DNA from 2 places in the Paenisporosarcina sp. P4_D4 genome. Region 1 is predicted to be linked to the other one. Evidence: riboswitches for the same ligand, from Rfam matches in the RefSeq annotation. Region 1 holds a riboswitch; the other holds the start of a gene.
The links. A riboswitch is a leader RNA that binds a small molecule or an ion and turns the genes downstream of it on or off. The one in region 1 is predicted to bind S-adenosylmethionine.

Region 1 (6,702 bases):
CTTCTTCACGTGTGGAGTGCACAGCAATTTCGTCAATCCATGTATCAGAAATATTTAATTCTCGAAGTGAAGTAGGCAAGCCCAGTTTATGATAAAACGGCAGTAATCGCTCCACTTCGCTTTCTTTTTGTTCAAGAAGCAGTTGAACCAAAATGCCGTATGCTACTTTATTTCCATGAAGCGCCTCGTGTGACTCCGGTGCAATGGTCATTCCGTTATGAATGGAGTGGGCACCCGCAATACGACCAAATTTGTCACCAAATCCACCAACCATGCCGCCTAACATAATAATGGATTCAACTACTTTTTTAAATGACTCTGACACTTGGGCTTCTTTCGCGTCAGCAATGGCTTCTTCTGCATGAGCAAACATTTCTTCAGCACACAGCCGAGCTGTATGATGAGCGACTTTCAGCGCAACCGGGGGATGGGTTAATCGCCGAATTTGTACGTCTGCCTCATACCACTTGGCTAGCGTGTCGCCGATACCTGCAATCAAAAGTGGAGCTGGGGCTTTCACTAAAATTCGCGGCTCGACGAGAAGAATGTCAACACTCATGGGGTACACATCGTAATGTGTCATAACCCCTTCATCCGAATAAATAACGCTTAGTGGTGTCCACGGTGCGCAGTTTGAAGCAAGCGTTGGAATTAACACTGACTTCGTTCTACTAGCGCTAGCAGCCGCTTTCACCACGTCCAATACTTTTCCGCCGCCTACTCCAATAATGGCATCCACACCATCAGTTTGTGCCAACGTAGACACTCTATTAATTTCAGTGAGTGAACACTCGCCTTTATAGAAGGTATGTGATACCTGAATGCTTTTTAGATTTGGAAAGTAATAGCGCGCTGCATTCCATGATTTCACACCTGAAACAATAAGTACTCGCTGAATGCTTCTTAGCTGTAACTTCTCTTCTAATTCATTCAGTACACCACTTTTACAAACATATTCAGCTGGTGCACCCCGCACTATGATGTCTTCCACAAAAACCCTTCTCTCTTAACGGTTTTTCATCCACTCTGGCTTGCCGAAACCTACGAATTCCGCATCGATGATTTCCTCGAATTCTGGTGCTTCCACGACTTCAATTAAATCTTTCGCTAATTGTGAGTCTTTGTTTGCTGTCGTTACAGTAACTAAGTTGCGGTATCGGTCCGGCATGTTCTCAAGCAAAATCGCATCCAGCAGGTTCATTTCCGCTGCCAAAGCAAAGTTACCAGGTACAGCTGCTAAGTCCGCACTGTCCACTGCACGTGGAAGTTGGCCAGCTTCAATTGGTTGGAACACCAAGTTCTTCGAATTTGATTTAATGTCCTTTTCAGACGCCTTCAATGGTTCTGCATTAGGGTCTAATTCAATTAATCCATGGTCTTGCAAGATTAATAATGTACGAGCTGCATTCACCGGGTCATTCGGAATGGCAATGGTTGCTCCATCCTTGATCTCTTCAACAGATTTGAACTTGTTGGAGTAAATACCCATTGGTGCTGTCGGCACTGCAATTAAGCCTGTCAATTCCATATCATTTTCTTTTGAGAAGTTTTCCAAGTAAATCGAGTGTTGGAAAAGATTTGCGTCAATATCTCCATTGTCCAACGCAATATTCGGTTGAATATAGTCACTGAATTCAACGATTTTCACTTTGTATCCTTTCTCTTCAAGAGCGGGTTTGATTGCCTTATTGAGCATGTCGCTATATGGACCTGCTGATCCGCCTAATGTCACTGATTTGTCATTGTCCGCATTACCTTTTGACTCTTTGTCGCTTCCTCCACATGCAGCAAGTGCTGCTGTCATTAAGACTAGAATGAACATAAATAAAACTTTTTTCATCTCTATTTCTCTCCCTTTTTATCGTTTATCTATTGCTTTTGACGTCCAGTCACCCAGCTGCTGAATGACTTGAACGAGAACAATTAAAATGACAACTGTCACCATCATGATTGTTTCATCGTAACGGTAATATCCGAAGCGAATGGCTAAGTCTCCAATACCGCCGCCTCCAACCACACCCGCCATGGCGGAGTATGCTACTAAACTAATGATGGTCATCGTAATGCCTTGCACGATGCTGGTTTTTGCTTCAGGCAATAATACATCCTTGATGATCATCCAAGGTGTCGCGCCAACTGCAATGGCTGCTTCAATCACCCCTTTATCAATTTCACGAAGAGACGTTTCCACAATTCTGGCGAAGAAAGGAATTGCGGCAACTGACAATGATACACTTGCAGCTGCTGGACCAATCGTTGAGTCTACCAGTAATTTGGTTAAAGGAATAAGAGCTACCAACAAAATGATAAATGGAATGGAACGCACCATATTGACAATAAAACCGAGTGTTCCTTTAACAAATCGATTTTCTAAAAATAAACCTCGGTCTGTAACAAAAAGCACAATCCCCAATGGTAAGCCAATAATGATTGCGACTGTTAATGAAACCCCAATCATATACATCGATTGCCCGAATGCATTCAGGATGTCTGGCCACATTTCAATTACATGCGGTATATCAATTCCCATTACGTACCACCTCCACTTGCGCCCCACGTCCTTCCATATACGTGATGGCTCTTGTTATATTTTCTGGTTGTCCCTGAATTTCCATCAAAAACAAACCGAGTGGTATTTCCTGAATGTATTCAATCGCGCCATGCAAGAAATTTCCTCGTACATCAAAATTCTGAATCATATCCGAGATGACACCTTCTCCCGCCACATTGCCTTTAAATAGCACTTTCACAATACGCCCAGTGACTTGATCCAAAATGGATTGGGGTACTTCGAATGAGACGACGCTACTGATGAACTCTTTCGTCAATTCTGCTTTTGGATTGGAGAAAATATCGTAGACCGTTCCCTCTTCAACCACCCGTCCATCTTGCATGATGGCCATGCGATCACATATTTCTTTTACCACATTCATTTCGTGTGTGATCAACACAATGGTGATGTTCAATTCGCGATTGATTTTTTTGAGCAAGCGCAGAATAGATAAGGTCGTATTCGGGTCAAGCGCTGAAGTTGCTTCGTCACACAGCAGGACGGAAGGATTGTTTGCCAGTGCACGAGCAATTCCGACACGCTGCTTCTGTCCACCGCTTAATTGGGCCGGATAAACATCTTTCTTATCTGTCAAACCAACCATTTCTAGTAACTCCAAAACGCGGGTCTCCATTTTTTCACTTGGTGTATTAGCTGCCTTTAATGCGAAGGCAATATTCTGAGCAACTGTTTTTTGACTGATTAAGTAAAAGTGTTGAAAGATCATGCCGATTTTCAAGCGGGCTTTACGTAATTTTTCTCCTTTTAATTTTGTGAGGTCCAGTCCATTCACTTCAATTTGTCCGCTTGTTGGCCGTTCAAGTAGATTGATGCACCGCAATAATGAGCTTTTGCCTGCACCTGAGTATCCGACAATACCGAACACTTCCCCTTCATTGATGGTGAGATTTACGCGATCAACACCTATAACCGTTCCTTTTTTCGTTATGTACTCTTTAGATAAATCATTAATTTTTATCATCACAAGCTCCTTTTTGCCAAATAAAAAATGCCCCTTTCATCATGAAAGAGGCACCGAAAAATGGATTTTTGGTTATCTTTCAGAATGAAATCATTCTGTAGGAATTGGCACCTTCCCAGCTCGTGCTGGGGGTTGCCGGACGTCATAGGGCCTATCCCTCGGTCTCTCTTGATAAATTTCCATATGTAGTTGTTTGGTTGTTTTGTTGCTGAAGTAAATCTTACGATGTTTTTATACACGTGTCAAACACTTTTTGAAAATTATTTTCATTTTTCAAACAAAGGTTCATATAGCGAAGGTCTGCGATCCTCGTATACCGGTATGCGAGTACGTACCTCTTCAACTTCTGAAAAATCAACATCAATGATTGCGTACTCTTCATCATCAGCTCCAGTCCATAACACTTTCCCCCAAGGTGCAATGATCATGGATTGGCCATTGAACTGATTGTTCGGATCGTTCCCAGTTCGATTGACGGCGATGACAAAACATTGATTTTCGATTGCACGGGCTTGAAGCAAGATTCTCCAATGATCAATACGAGTTTCAGGCCATTGTGCTGGTAAGAAGAGCACTTTCGCTCCGGCTAATGCATGTGACCTTAACCATTCAGGAAACCTTAGGTCATAACATATGACCCCTCCTGCTTGAATAGAACCTAATGAAAATACATTTGATTGATTTCCTGCTTTTAAGTATAGATGTTCATCCATGAGACGGAACAAATGCGCTTTATCATATTCGGACACTAGGTTACCCTCATTCGAATAGATGTACATTGTGTTGTAGAAGCTGTCTCCTTTTTTCGTAGAAACCGACCCTCCTACGATATGGACATGATATGTACGGGCCAGCTCGGAAAGAAATTCTTTTGTTCGTTGCCCTTCGACGTCTGCAAGATGTTCTAACTCCGTTAATGCATAAGCAGTATTCCACATTTCAGGTAATACAACGAGCTCTGCACCCTCACTTGCGACCTTTTTTATGTACTTTTGAACGTTGTAAAAATTTTTTTCAGGCTCGGCAAACGCTACGTCGAGCTGAATGCATGCGATTTTCATGGGTACACCCCCTGTAGACAAGATACACAAAAGATTATAAGATTTGGCTGATGATTGCAACTATTTCAGAAAATGAGGAAAAACCATGGAACTTTCTAAGAAGCTTCAACAATTACCACCACAATTCTTTGCTTCACTTGTTCAAAAAGTAGGAGCTGCAGTAGCACAGGGTCGCGATGTGATCAATTTAGGTCAAGGAAATCCTGACCAACCAACACCTCCACACATCGTAAAAGCCTTACAAGAAGCTGCAGAAAATCCCCTTACACATAAATATTCGCCATTTCGTGGAATTGGCGAATTGAAGGAAGCTGCAGCAGACTTTTATAAAAGAGAATACAATGTTGAGATTGACCCAACTACAGAAGTTGCGGTTTTATTCGGAACGAAGATTGGACTTGTGGAGTTGCCGATTGCTGTACTGAATCCTGGAGATTTGATGTTACTGCCTGACCCAGGTTATCCGGATTATTTATCTGGAGTCGTCATGGCTGACGTTCAATATGAAACATTGCCACTAGTCGCCGAAAACAACTTTTTACCTGATTACAATATGCTTTCTCAAGACACGAAAGAACGCGCAAAACTCATGTATCTTAACTATCCAAATAATCCAACTGGAGCAACGGCAGACCTTGAATTCTTCAACCAAACCGTCGAGTTCGCAAAAGAAAATGGAATTGCTGTATCACACGATTTCGCCTATGGAGCCATTGGATTTGACGGTGTTAAACCGGTAAGTTTCCTACAAGCTGAAGGAGCTAAGGAAATAGGAATTGAGATGTATACGTTATCTAAAACCTACAACATGGCAGGATGGCGTGTCGGTTTTGCAGTTGGTAACAAAGAGATGATTGAAGCCCTGAACCTGATTCAAGACCATTTATTCGTCAGCCTTTTCCCTGCAATACAGCATGCTGCAGTCGCTGCTTTGAATGAAAATCAATTATGCGTTTCCTCATTGGTCGAGCGCTACGAAAACCGTCGCAATACCTTTATCAACGCATGTAAACGGATTGGTTGGGAAGTAGAAGCCCCTACAGGCTCATTCTTTGCTTGGTTACCCGTTCCAAAAGGATATACCAGCCAAGAATTTACAGACAAACTTTTAAATGAAGCAGACGTAGCCGTAGCCCCAGGAAATGGCTTCGGTGAATTTGGAGAAGGCTATATTCGGGTTGGGTTATTAGTTGATGAGCCACGATTGGAAGAAGCGGTAGATCGGATCGGTAAGCTGGCTATCTTTTGAGAAAGTGGTGACAATGAATGAGTGAATCTATTAATTTCAAGAGCTTGACCCCTTTAAGCCCAGCGAAAGATATCGAAACCGCCATAACTTTCTATGAACAAAAGCTGGGTTTCACTCCAAACGGCTATGGCGGTGTCTACCGTGGAAATATTGAAATTCTTTTTTACCAAACGGATGATACTCATTTAGGCGAATGGACAAGCTTCCGCATCCAAGTCGATGCAATTGAATCTCAGTATCGTGAATATGAAAAACAACAGGTAATTCATCAAAATGGATCTTTAGAAGTCAAGCCTTGGGGGACTAAGGAGTTCTCCATTATTGATCCAGATGGTGTGTGCATTACTTTTTTTGAACGCTTTTAAAACATTTGGAAAGAACAGACGAATTAAATTACTATCGTGAACACCTTTCATTTGATGATGGGTGTTTTCGTTGTTCTTTTGCAAAGTGTTTAATTTAAGCATTTGGAAATTCTTCGCTCCTCGTACACCTTCGTACTAAGCTTAAAAAACAACACAAAAAAACCGATACCTCGGAAGGTATCGGTTTCTTATTTTGCCTAGTGACGTCCTACTCTCACAGGGGGCGCCCCCAACTACCATCGGCGCTAGGCTGCGAAAGACGATGAACGGCAGATTTCTTCGTCAACCGCAGGTCTTCGAGTCTCGCGTATATTATACGCTCCGAGTCTCATCCCTTTGTTTCCTCGAACTCTTTGTTCCTCCTCTTTCTCACACACCTTCGTACTAATCTTAAAATACAATACAAAAAAACCGATACCTCGGAAGGTATCGGTTTCTTATTTGCCTAGCGACGTCCTACTCTCACAGGGGGAAACCCCCAACTACCATCGGCG
Region 2 (8,976 bases), on a different contig from region 1:
AAATGAATTTCTGATAAAACCGGAAGATGCCCATCACAAGGAATTTCATGTGTTGTCACTTTTGCCTGCTGATTCAGTTGGAACTGGATCTATTTTATGCTCTATTTTATAGGCTTTTTTAGTTGCAAGAAGGAACATCATGGTGATGCCGATGACCATTACTATTGAGACGATTATCATAAATGCTAACATTTTTTTCACTCCACTTCGTTCTGTATGTTTATTGTAGAGAACTTAGTGGTAAATTGAAAGTATTCAGAGCGATAAATAAAATTAGGAGTGTGAAGTTTTTATGTCAGCAGCATTAAATACAGAACTAAATAAGCAAGTAGCAACTTGGTCAGTAATGTATGCGAAGTTACATAATTTCCATTGGTACGTAAAAGGACCTCAATTCTTTACATTACATGCAAAGTTTGAAGAACTTTACAATGAAGCAACGTTACATATGGATGAAATTGCCGAACGTTTGCTTACTTTAGGCGGTAAACCAGTTGCCACATTGAAGGAGCATTTAGAACTATCAGATGTTACGGAAGCGACAGGCAAAGAAAATGATATGCAAATGGTTGAAACAGTTGTAAAAGATTTCGGTAAAATTATGAAATCATTGAAAAAAGGGATGGACGAAGCTGCAAAAGATGAAGACGATATGACAGAAGATGTATTGAATGCAGTGTATCAATCGATTGAAAAACATCAATGGATGTTAAATGCTTTTTTAGGCGATACAAACAAATAAGCATTTCCAGCAAATTCCTTCCGGGAATTTGCTTTTTTCAATTCTCCTATCGTTTGCATGCATGAAATATATCCATAATGCCATGCTAGAAAAAAGGGGTTGAAAAAATGTCGAAAGTATATGTTTCGGTCACTCATCACCGATACTATTTCCATCCTGAGGATTCGCAATGGGAATATGAGATTGAAGCCGAGCCCGAAGTTTTAACCGTACTAGATCAATTATTTGATCAAAAGGAATCCTTTGAATGGAAAGGTTTTTGGAGAGCTCAAACGCCTTATGTACCTTATCATCTAGACCCAGAAAATGACGGTGTCGATTTACGATTGAAAAAGTTATACGCTGTCATTCATGAGTACGGAAATGAAGAAGCAAAACAACAAATAGAAACATTGCCTTATTATAGTTGAATGCTGTGCATGCCTTCGCTACACTATTTGAAAGGAGTGTAGCAGGCATGTTTTCTTTTGTAGATCAGCATGGGTTAAAAGTTACGTTATCATTTGAACCAAATGCCTTTTTAATTCCTACCACACATGTACTCGTGCTAGCGAACAGGCAGAACCAGTGGTTGCTAACAAAACATCCACAAAGAGGGATTGAATTTCCCGGTGGAAAAGTAGAATCAGGCGAGACGTTAGAACAAGCAGCAAAACGGGAAGTATTTGAAGAAACAGGCGCACAACTTTCAAATTTAATATGGTTTGCAGAATATATGGTGCATGAGCGTAAGCCTTTTTGTAAGGCGGTTTTCCGTGCAACAGTTGATTCAATTGAAAACAATAGTGAACGATTTGAGACTGAGGGACCTGTATGGATGACGATACAGGAGTTTTTCAAATCAACTAATCTTAGTTTTCATATGACAGATGACGGAATGAGAAAAATGTTGGAACAGGTGATGTTAGATGAAAGTAGACGGAACAATTGTACACAGACTTCCGTATCCAAGTCCAAATCCACAAGTTAAATTAACGGAAATTGTCTATTGGTCATGTGGATTCAGGGTAAAAGGGTTACTTGCGGAGCCACGCAAAGAAGGCAAGTATGAGGGAATCCTCTATTTACGTGGAGGTATTCAAAACATTGGTATGGTTCGATCTGCTCGAATTGCTCAGTTTGCCACACAAGGATTCGTGGTGTTTGCCCCTTATTATCGTGGGAACAGAGGCGGCGAAGGTAGAGATGAATTTGCTGGGGAAGATCGGTTTGACGCTACCAATGGAGTAGAAGTATTAAGACAGTTTATTTCAGTGAACCGTATTCATCTGTTTGCATTTTCTCGTGGAGGAATTATGGCTTTATGGACGGCTGTTCTGCGTTCAGATATTACATCGGTTGTCACCTGGTCAGGTGTGTCAGACATGGTTCTCACCTATGAGGAACGTGAAGACATGCGTAGAATGATGAAGCGGGTGATTGGTGGTAATCCTACGAATGTACCTGAGGCATATGAACTTCGTCAACCACTCAAACATGTCAGTGCTATTGATGCCAAAATTCTAATTATCCATGGACGAAAAGATGGGAATGTCGGAATTGAACATGCCTTACGTCTCGAAAAAGCACTCATTGATGGAAATAAAAATTTTGAGACTTGGTATTTTAAAGATTACACACATTATTTCCCTTCGAAAACCAATAGACAAACTGTCAGAGATTTAACGGACTGGATGAAACGACAAGGGGAATAATATATGAAACATATCCGAATTCATTTAAAGACTAGCAGTACTGCTAACAAAACCTCGGTCCCTAATGATACGTCATATTGGAAAAAGCTTTGGGATACGTATACGAGTGAATATGCTTCAGTGGAAATTCAGTGTTGGCAGGAAGAAGTGCATGATATTGAGGAATTGACCAAACTCTCTGCACATTCTGTGAATCAAGGACTTGTAAAATCGTTTACAATTACATTGAACGAAAAAAACTGTAACTATTTACGTAATCATTCAATTGATGCAGACGGTGGTTTAAAATGGTTCACTATATTCTTTTATAAAGAAGATATTCAAATGCTTGAGATAGCACAATATGGTTCAGAAATTGTATTATATGGAGTAAATGAGAAAGAAGCGGAAGAATTTGAAGCGCTATTCCCTGAAATCGAGAACGCGGAATACTTCAAAGAACACCTCATGTAAGCAGAGGAGGGTGAGGCATGGGAAATTTACATATAATATACGATTCTTTATTACTAACCAGTGAAACCAACAAGCTTAGGAAGAGTATTAGCTATTGGTTTCCGTTAATGAATGAGGTACTTCCAGTGTTTACAGAAGTCGAAGTACATTGTCATGAAGATGAAAAAGAAGCAATTCTTAAGATTAAACCTTTCGCTCATACCATTCGATATGGAAGTGGATTGGTTATTTTTACAATGCCTCTAAATCAGAAGCTAAAAGACTTGCTACTGTATGGGGTAAATGAAGGACAGACAAGAATTCCTTGGTATACATTAGTATTCAAGAGAAATGGTGCACATATTTGTACTGTTAAATATCACGGATCTGAATTGTTTTTCTACCAGATAACGAAAGAGGATGCTAAAGAGATAGAATCTTACTTTCCAGAAGAGACAGTTTTTGAATATACGGAGTAAAAAAAATGGCCTGCACATGAAGTGCAAGCCATTTTTGTATTCTAGATAATTGGACCGCCATTAGAAATAATGTCTTCAGACACTGATCCAAATTTATTGAAGTTCTCACGGAATCGATTAGCCAATTCTTGTGCTTTTTTATCGTATGCTGCTGGATCCGCCCATGCATCGCGTGGGTTTAATACGTCAGAAGGTACGCCAGGTACTTCTTTAGGAATAGCTAAACCGAATGCTGAACCTTTATCCATTTCAACATTATCTAATTTGCCTTCCAATGCAGCACGAACCATCGCACGTGTATAAGAAAGTTTCATACGGCTACCAACGCCAAATTCGCCGCCTGTCCAGCCAGTATTTACAAGGAAGACTTGTGCATCATGCTCATCTATTTTCTTCCCTAACATTTCTGCATATACAGTTGCAGGAAGGGGAAGGAATGGAGAACCGAAACAAGTTGAGAATGTTGCTTGTGGAGATGTAATTCCACGTTCTGTACCAGCAAGCTTCGATGTAAATCCACTTAAGAAGTGATACATCGCTTGTTCTTTCGTCAACTTACTGATTGGAGGTAATACCCCAAACGCATCAGCAGTTAAGAAAATGATGGTTTTTGGATGACCTGCTACAGAAGGATCAACAATATTGTCGATTGCTTGTAATGGGTAAGCGGCACGCGTGTTTTCAGTTAACGAAATATTTTCGTAGTCAGGTATACGCGTTTCAGGATCCAATACTACGTTTTCCAATACAGAACCAAAACGGATTGCATCGAAAATTTGTGGTTCATTTTCACGTGTTAAGTTAATTGCTTTTGCGTAACAGCCGCCTTCAATATTGAATACGCCGTTATCTGACCAGCCATGCTCATCATCGCCGATTAATTTACGATCTGCATCAGCAGATAATGTTGTTTTTCCTGTTCCGGACAATCCGAAGAACAAAGCAACATCGCCTTTTTCACCAACGTTTGCAGAACAGTGCATCGGTAGGATGCCTTGCTCAGGGAGCAAGTAGTTCATAATAGAGAAAATTGATTTTTTCATTTCACCGGCATACTCAGTACCACCGATTAAAATGATGCGTTTTTCCATTGACACAATGATAAACGTTTCGGAACCTGTACCATCGATTGCAGGATCTGCTTTGAAAGTCGGAGCATAAACGATTGTGAATTGTGCTTCATGCGATGCCAACTCATCTTTAGACGGACGAATGAATAATTGGTGTGCAAAAAGGTTATGCCAAGCATATTCATTGATTACTTGCAATGAAAGGCGAGATTCTTTATCCGCACCGGCAAAGCCATTAAAGACAAATAACTCTTCTTTTGTTTTTAAATAGTTCACAACTTTTTTATATAAAGAGTTGAAAATTTCAGATGATATTGGTTGGTTTACTGAGCCCCAATCAATCTTGTCTTTCGAGCTATCTTCCACAACAACATATTTGTCTTTAGGAGAACGTCCTGTATATTTTCCTGTCACTACTTTTACAGCTCCAGTTGGTGTTAAGACAGCTTCTCCACGTAATGTTGCTTTCTCCACAAGTTGTGGGACTGAAAGTTGCACATGCACGTTTTGGCCATTTAACAAGTCGTTCAGCTCGTTCATCGTGTTCACTGAATTCATGTATATGTACCTTCCTTTATCGTATATTACCCTTAAATCGGGTTAACCTTGATTCGAAAATTAGTATAACACATTACGCTTAATAATCTACACTAATAGCCTAATTAATTTTATCTGATTTTCGAACATTTATATAGAACGAAAAAAATATTTGACAAGGCTTCATTAGTTTATTATGATGTAAAACTGAACGGATACTCTTATCCCGAGCTGGTGGAGGGGTCAGGCCCTATGAAACCCGGCAACCTGCAGTTATGAACCAAGTAGTAATTGGCAAAGGTGCTGAACCTGAAGCAAGGTGTATTCCTTGGATGATAAGAGTGAAAGGTGCCTATTAACGAATGCCTTTCCTCATGTTTTTACGTGAGAGAGGGTTTTTTTTATGACATCTCCCTTTATCCTCGTGTGCAGAAGCCCGAAAAGGCGGAAGGTTTTATTCTAATGAATAAGCTGGACATGGGAAATGAGTACCGTTTGAATTTTCCGAGAGCAATCTCGAAGGATATAGGAGGAATATTAAATGACAACTCGTCGTCTATTTACATCAGAATCAGTAACAGAAGGGCATCCGGACAAAATTTGCGATCAAATCTCAGACGCAATTTTAGATGCTATTTTAACTGAAGATCCAAATGCACGTGTTGCTTGTGAAACAACTGTAACAACAGGTTTAGTGCTTGTTGCCGGTGAAATCACAACATCTGCATACGTGGATATTCAAAAAGTCGTACGTGAAACAGTTCGTGAAATCGGCTACACACGTGCAAAATATGGTTTTGACTCAGAGACTTCTGCAGTATTGACTGCAATCGATGAGCAATCTGCTGACATCGCAATGGGTGTTGACAGAGCACTGGAAGCACGTGAAGGTTCGATGACAGATTCAGACATCGAAGCAATCGGTGCAGGTGACCAAGGTTTAATGTTCGGTTTTGCTTGTAATGAAACACCGGAATTAATGCCTCTTCCAATTAGTATGGCTCATAAGTTAGCTCGTCGTTTAGCATTAGTTCGTAAAGAAGAAATTCTTCCATACTTACGTCCAGATGGCAAAACACAAGTAACTGTAGAATATGATGAAAACAATAAACCGTTGCGTATTGACACAATCGTTATTTCTACTCAACATCACCCAGAAGTAACACTTGAGCAAATTCAACGTAACTTGAAAGAACATGTCATCAATCCTGTCGTTCCGGCAGAATTAATTGACGAAAATACAAAATACTTCATTAACCCAACTGGTCGCTTCGTAATTGGTGGACCACAAGGGGATGCTGGTTTAACTGGTCGCAAAATTATCGTAGATACTTACGGTGGATACGCTCGTCACGGTGGCGGCGCATTCTCTGGTAAAGATGCGACAAAAGTTGACCGTTCAGCAGCATATGCAGCACGTTATGTAGCGAAAAACATCGTAGCAGCAGGACTTGCTGACCGTTGCGAAGTTCAACTTGCATATGCAATCGGTGTTGCACAACCAGTATCAATTGCAATCGATACTTTTGGTACAGGCACTGTAGAAGAATCGAAACTTGTTGAAATTGTTCGCGATTCATTCGACCTTCGCCCAGCTGGAATCATCAAAATGTTAGATCTACGTCGTCCGATTTACAAGCAGACAGCTGCTTATGGACACTTCGGTCGCACAGACTTGGATGTACCATGGGAGAAAACAGACAGAGCGGCTACTTTGAAAGAAAAAGCAGGCGTTTAAGATTGAGAAGCCATTCCGGGTATGACCTGGAATGGCTTTTTTATTGGAAATTAGTGGGCGAAAGGGAACAAATCAATTTGAACGGGAATAAATTTAAGAATGCTTCAACATATTAAAAGGACCGGGCTCTATCACCCGGTCCTTACTATCCGTTTACTTTTGTTGTTGCATTGCCTTATAAATCTGTCCTTTTTCAGCATATTCTCTCACAATACGTTCCATATCTAATTTGTCTTCAGCATTCAACTCCCGAACCACTTTTGCCGGTCGTCCCAATGCAAGCATACCTGGGGGAATTACTTTACCGGGTGGAACCAAGCTGCCTGCTCCAATAAATGCACCTTCACCAATCTCTGCGCCATCCAGGACAATGGAACCCATGCCAATTAAGGCGCCTTTTCGTATAGTACAGCTATGCAAAGTTACTTGGTGTCCGATGGTGACTTCATCTTCCAAAATTAATGGAGCGGCAGGGCTTTGATGAAGGCAACACAAATCTTGAATATTAACTTTTCGGCCGATTCGTGTCGCATTGACATCACCACGAATAATGGTATTAAACCAAATAGTGGACTCTGGACCGATTGTCACATCACCACTTATTGTGACATAATCAGCAATATAAACAGATGGGTCAATCATGGGTGTTTTATCATTAAATGGATAAATCATTCTAAAACCTCGTTTCTTCTTGCCATATGGTTTCATTATACAAAAAAAGAGGAACTAAAAAAGGATGACTTCGTCGAATAAAGAAATAGAAGGAGCGATGATTATGTGGAAATGGGAAGCTGATGGACAGGCTAAAGCAGTCATCGCCATCGTACACAGCGCGTATGAACATCATCGTAGGTACGCCTGGGTTATAGAAGAGTTTAGAAGTTCAGGATTTCATGTTGTAATGGGGGATCTACCGGGGCACGGAGAATCGGCTCTCAATAAACAAGCACATGACGAGGATTTTCAATCCTATGGCACTTTTATCAATCACTTGATTGACGCTTCGCTTACATATAACTTACCCGTTTTTATTATGGGTCACGGGTTAGGTGCAACTTTAGTCATGCAAGTGCTTCAGGAAAAATCAATTGAATGTGCTGGAATAATTCTGACATCTCCTTGGATGCATTTACATATTCATGCATCGAAACTTTCCAGTGCTTTAGCCAACATGGGGAAGCTAGCTGAAAACGTCAAAAGTACTCATGAAATAACCATTAAAAAACTGACAAGAAATTATGATGTTTATACGCAAGGTAAAGACGATGATCTATATAACACGACCATTACTTTGAAGTGGTACAGGGAGTTGCAGCATTTGATGAAAGCAACAACTGCCAAACAAGAAAGCATTCAAGATGTTCCTATTTTGATGATGACTGCAGAGCGGGATAAAATTGCGGATCCGACATTCGCAAAGAATTGGCTGCAAAAACAAAAACTTTCTGAAATACAATATAAAGAGTGGAAAAATTGTTTTCATGATCTGTTCCAAGAGCCAGAACGAGAAGATGTGTTTTATTACACGAAGACATTCGTGAATAATGTGTTGCGTTCACTCGGATATGTGGTTTAAGACAAATAAAAGCCTTTCTAATGAAAAATTAGAAAGGCTTTTACTATGGATTTGTTTATGACTTCATTTATGAATTATGCAGATTTACAAGGATTAATAAATTATTCTGACATGAAAATTAGCCCCCTGTAAAAAAGGGAAGCAATAGATTCCAAATTTCAAAACCTGAACATTTACCAATATGATAATTCTATTTTAATAAAAATATTCCTCTATTGTTTTTTAGAACTTTGAAACTTGGATTTATGTACGCTATGCCTTGCAGAAGTCGAAGTTAGCATAATGAGAATCTAGAAGTATATAAAATCTTTCCTTGTACTAACATCATTTTTGTAATACAGTGAATAATGTGACAATATTATGAACAAACAAAGGGGGAAATTGGATGGAAGAGTTTATTGGGCAAATAAATAACTTTTTATGGGGACCTTGGATGATTTATGGCTGTTTGGCTATCGGTCTATTATTTTCAATCCTTACTCGTTTCTTGCAAGTTCGACTGATCAAGGATATGGTTGTTCAAATGTTCAAAGGTGAAAAATCGGATGCCGGGGTATCTTCATTCCAAGCATTATCGATTGCATTATCAGGTCGTGTTGGAACCGGAAATATTGCAGGGGTTGCTACGGCGATTGCATTTGGTGGTCCAGGGGCTGTATTCTGGATGTGGGCAATAGCGTTTATCGGGGCATCTTCAGCGTTTGTCGA

Region 2: it holds a riboswitch for S-adenosylmethionine, as region 1 does, so the genes downstream of both, metK (methionine adenosyltransferase) here and AC1DSL_RS05845 (methionine ABC transporter ATP-binding protein) in region 1, are expected to answer to the same signal.

What each region holds. Positions count from the first base shown of each region.
Region 1 covers NZ_JBFUIO010000013.1:42,346-49,047, forward strand. The annotation lists gene AC1DSL_RS05830 (iron-containing alcohol dehydrogenase family protein) at 1-991, opposite strand, end outside; gene AC1DSL_RS05835 (MetQ/NlpA family ABC transporter substrate-binding protein) at 1,007-1,840, opposite strand; gene AC1DSL_RS05840 (methionine ABC transporter permease) at 1,859-2,530, opposite strand; gene AC1DSL_RS05845 (methionine ABC transporter ATP-binding protein) at 2,520-3,533, opposite strand; SAM riboswitch class I at 3,603-3,711, opposite strand; gene AC1DSL_RS05850 (carbon-nitrogen family hydrolase) at 3,800-4,594, opposite strand; gene AC1DSL_RS05855 (aminotransferase class I/II-fold pyridoxal phosphate-dependent enzyme) at 4,680-5,843, shown strand; gene AC1DSL_RS05860 (VOC family protein) at 5,861-6,208, shown strand; rRNA gene rrf (5S ribosomal RNA) at 6,652-6,702, opposite strand, start outside.
Region 2 covers NZ_JBFUIO010000007.1:66,411-75,386, reverse strand. The annotation lists gene yidD (membrane protein insertion efficiency factor YidD) at 1-49, opposite strand, end outside; gene ytzI (YtzI protein) at 46-192, opposite strand; gene AC1DSL_RS03850 (Dps family protein) at 293-742, shown strand; gene AC1DSL_RS03845 (hypothetical protein) at 850-1,152, shown strand; gene AC1DSL_RS03840 (NUDIX domain-containing protein) at 1,200-1,712, shown strand; gene AC1DSL_RS03835 (alpha/beta hydrolase family protein) at 1,651-2,436, shown strand; gene AC1DSL_RS03830 (hypothetical protein) at 2,440-2,889, shown strand; gene AC1DSL_RS03825 (hypothetical protein) at 2,907-3,347, shown strand; gene pckA (phosphoenolpyruvate carboxykinase (ATP)) at 3,389-4,975, opposite strand; SAM riboswitch class I at 5,173-5,296, shown strand; gene metK (methionine adenosyltransferase) at 5,496-6,692, shown strand; gene AC1DSL_RS03810 (gamma carbonic anhydrase) at 6,846-7,364, opposite strand; gene AC1DSL_RS03805 (alpha/beta hydrolase) at 7,468-8,268, shown strand; gene AC1DSL_RS03800 (alanine/glycine:cation symporter family protein) at 8,654-8,976, shown strand, end outside.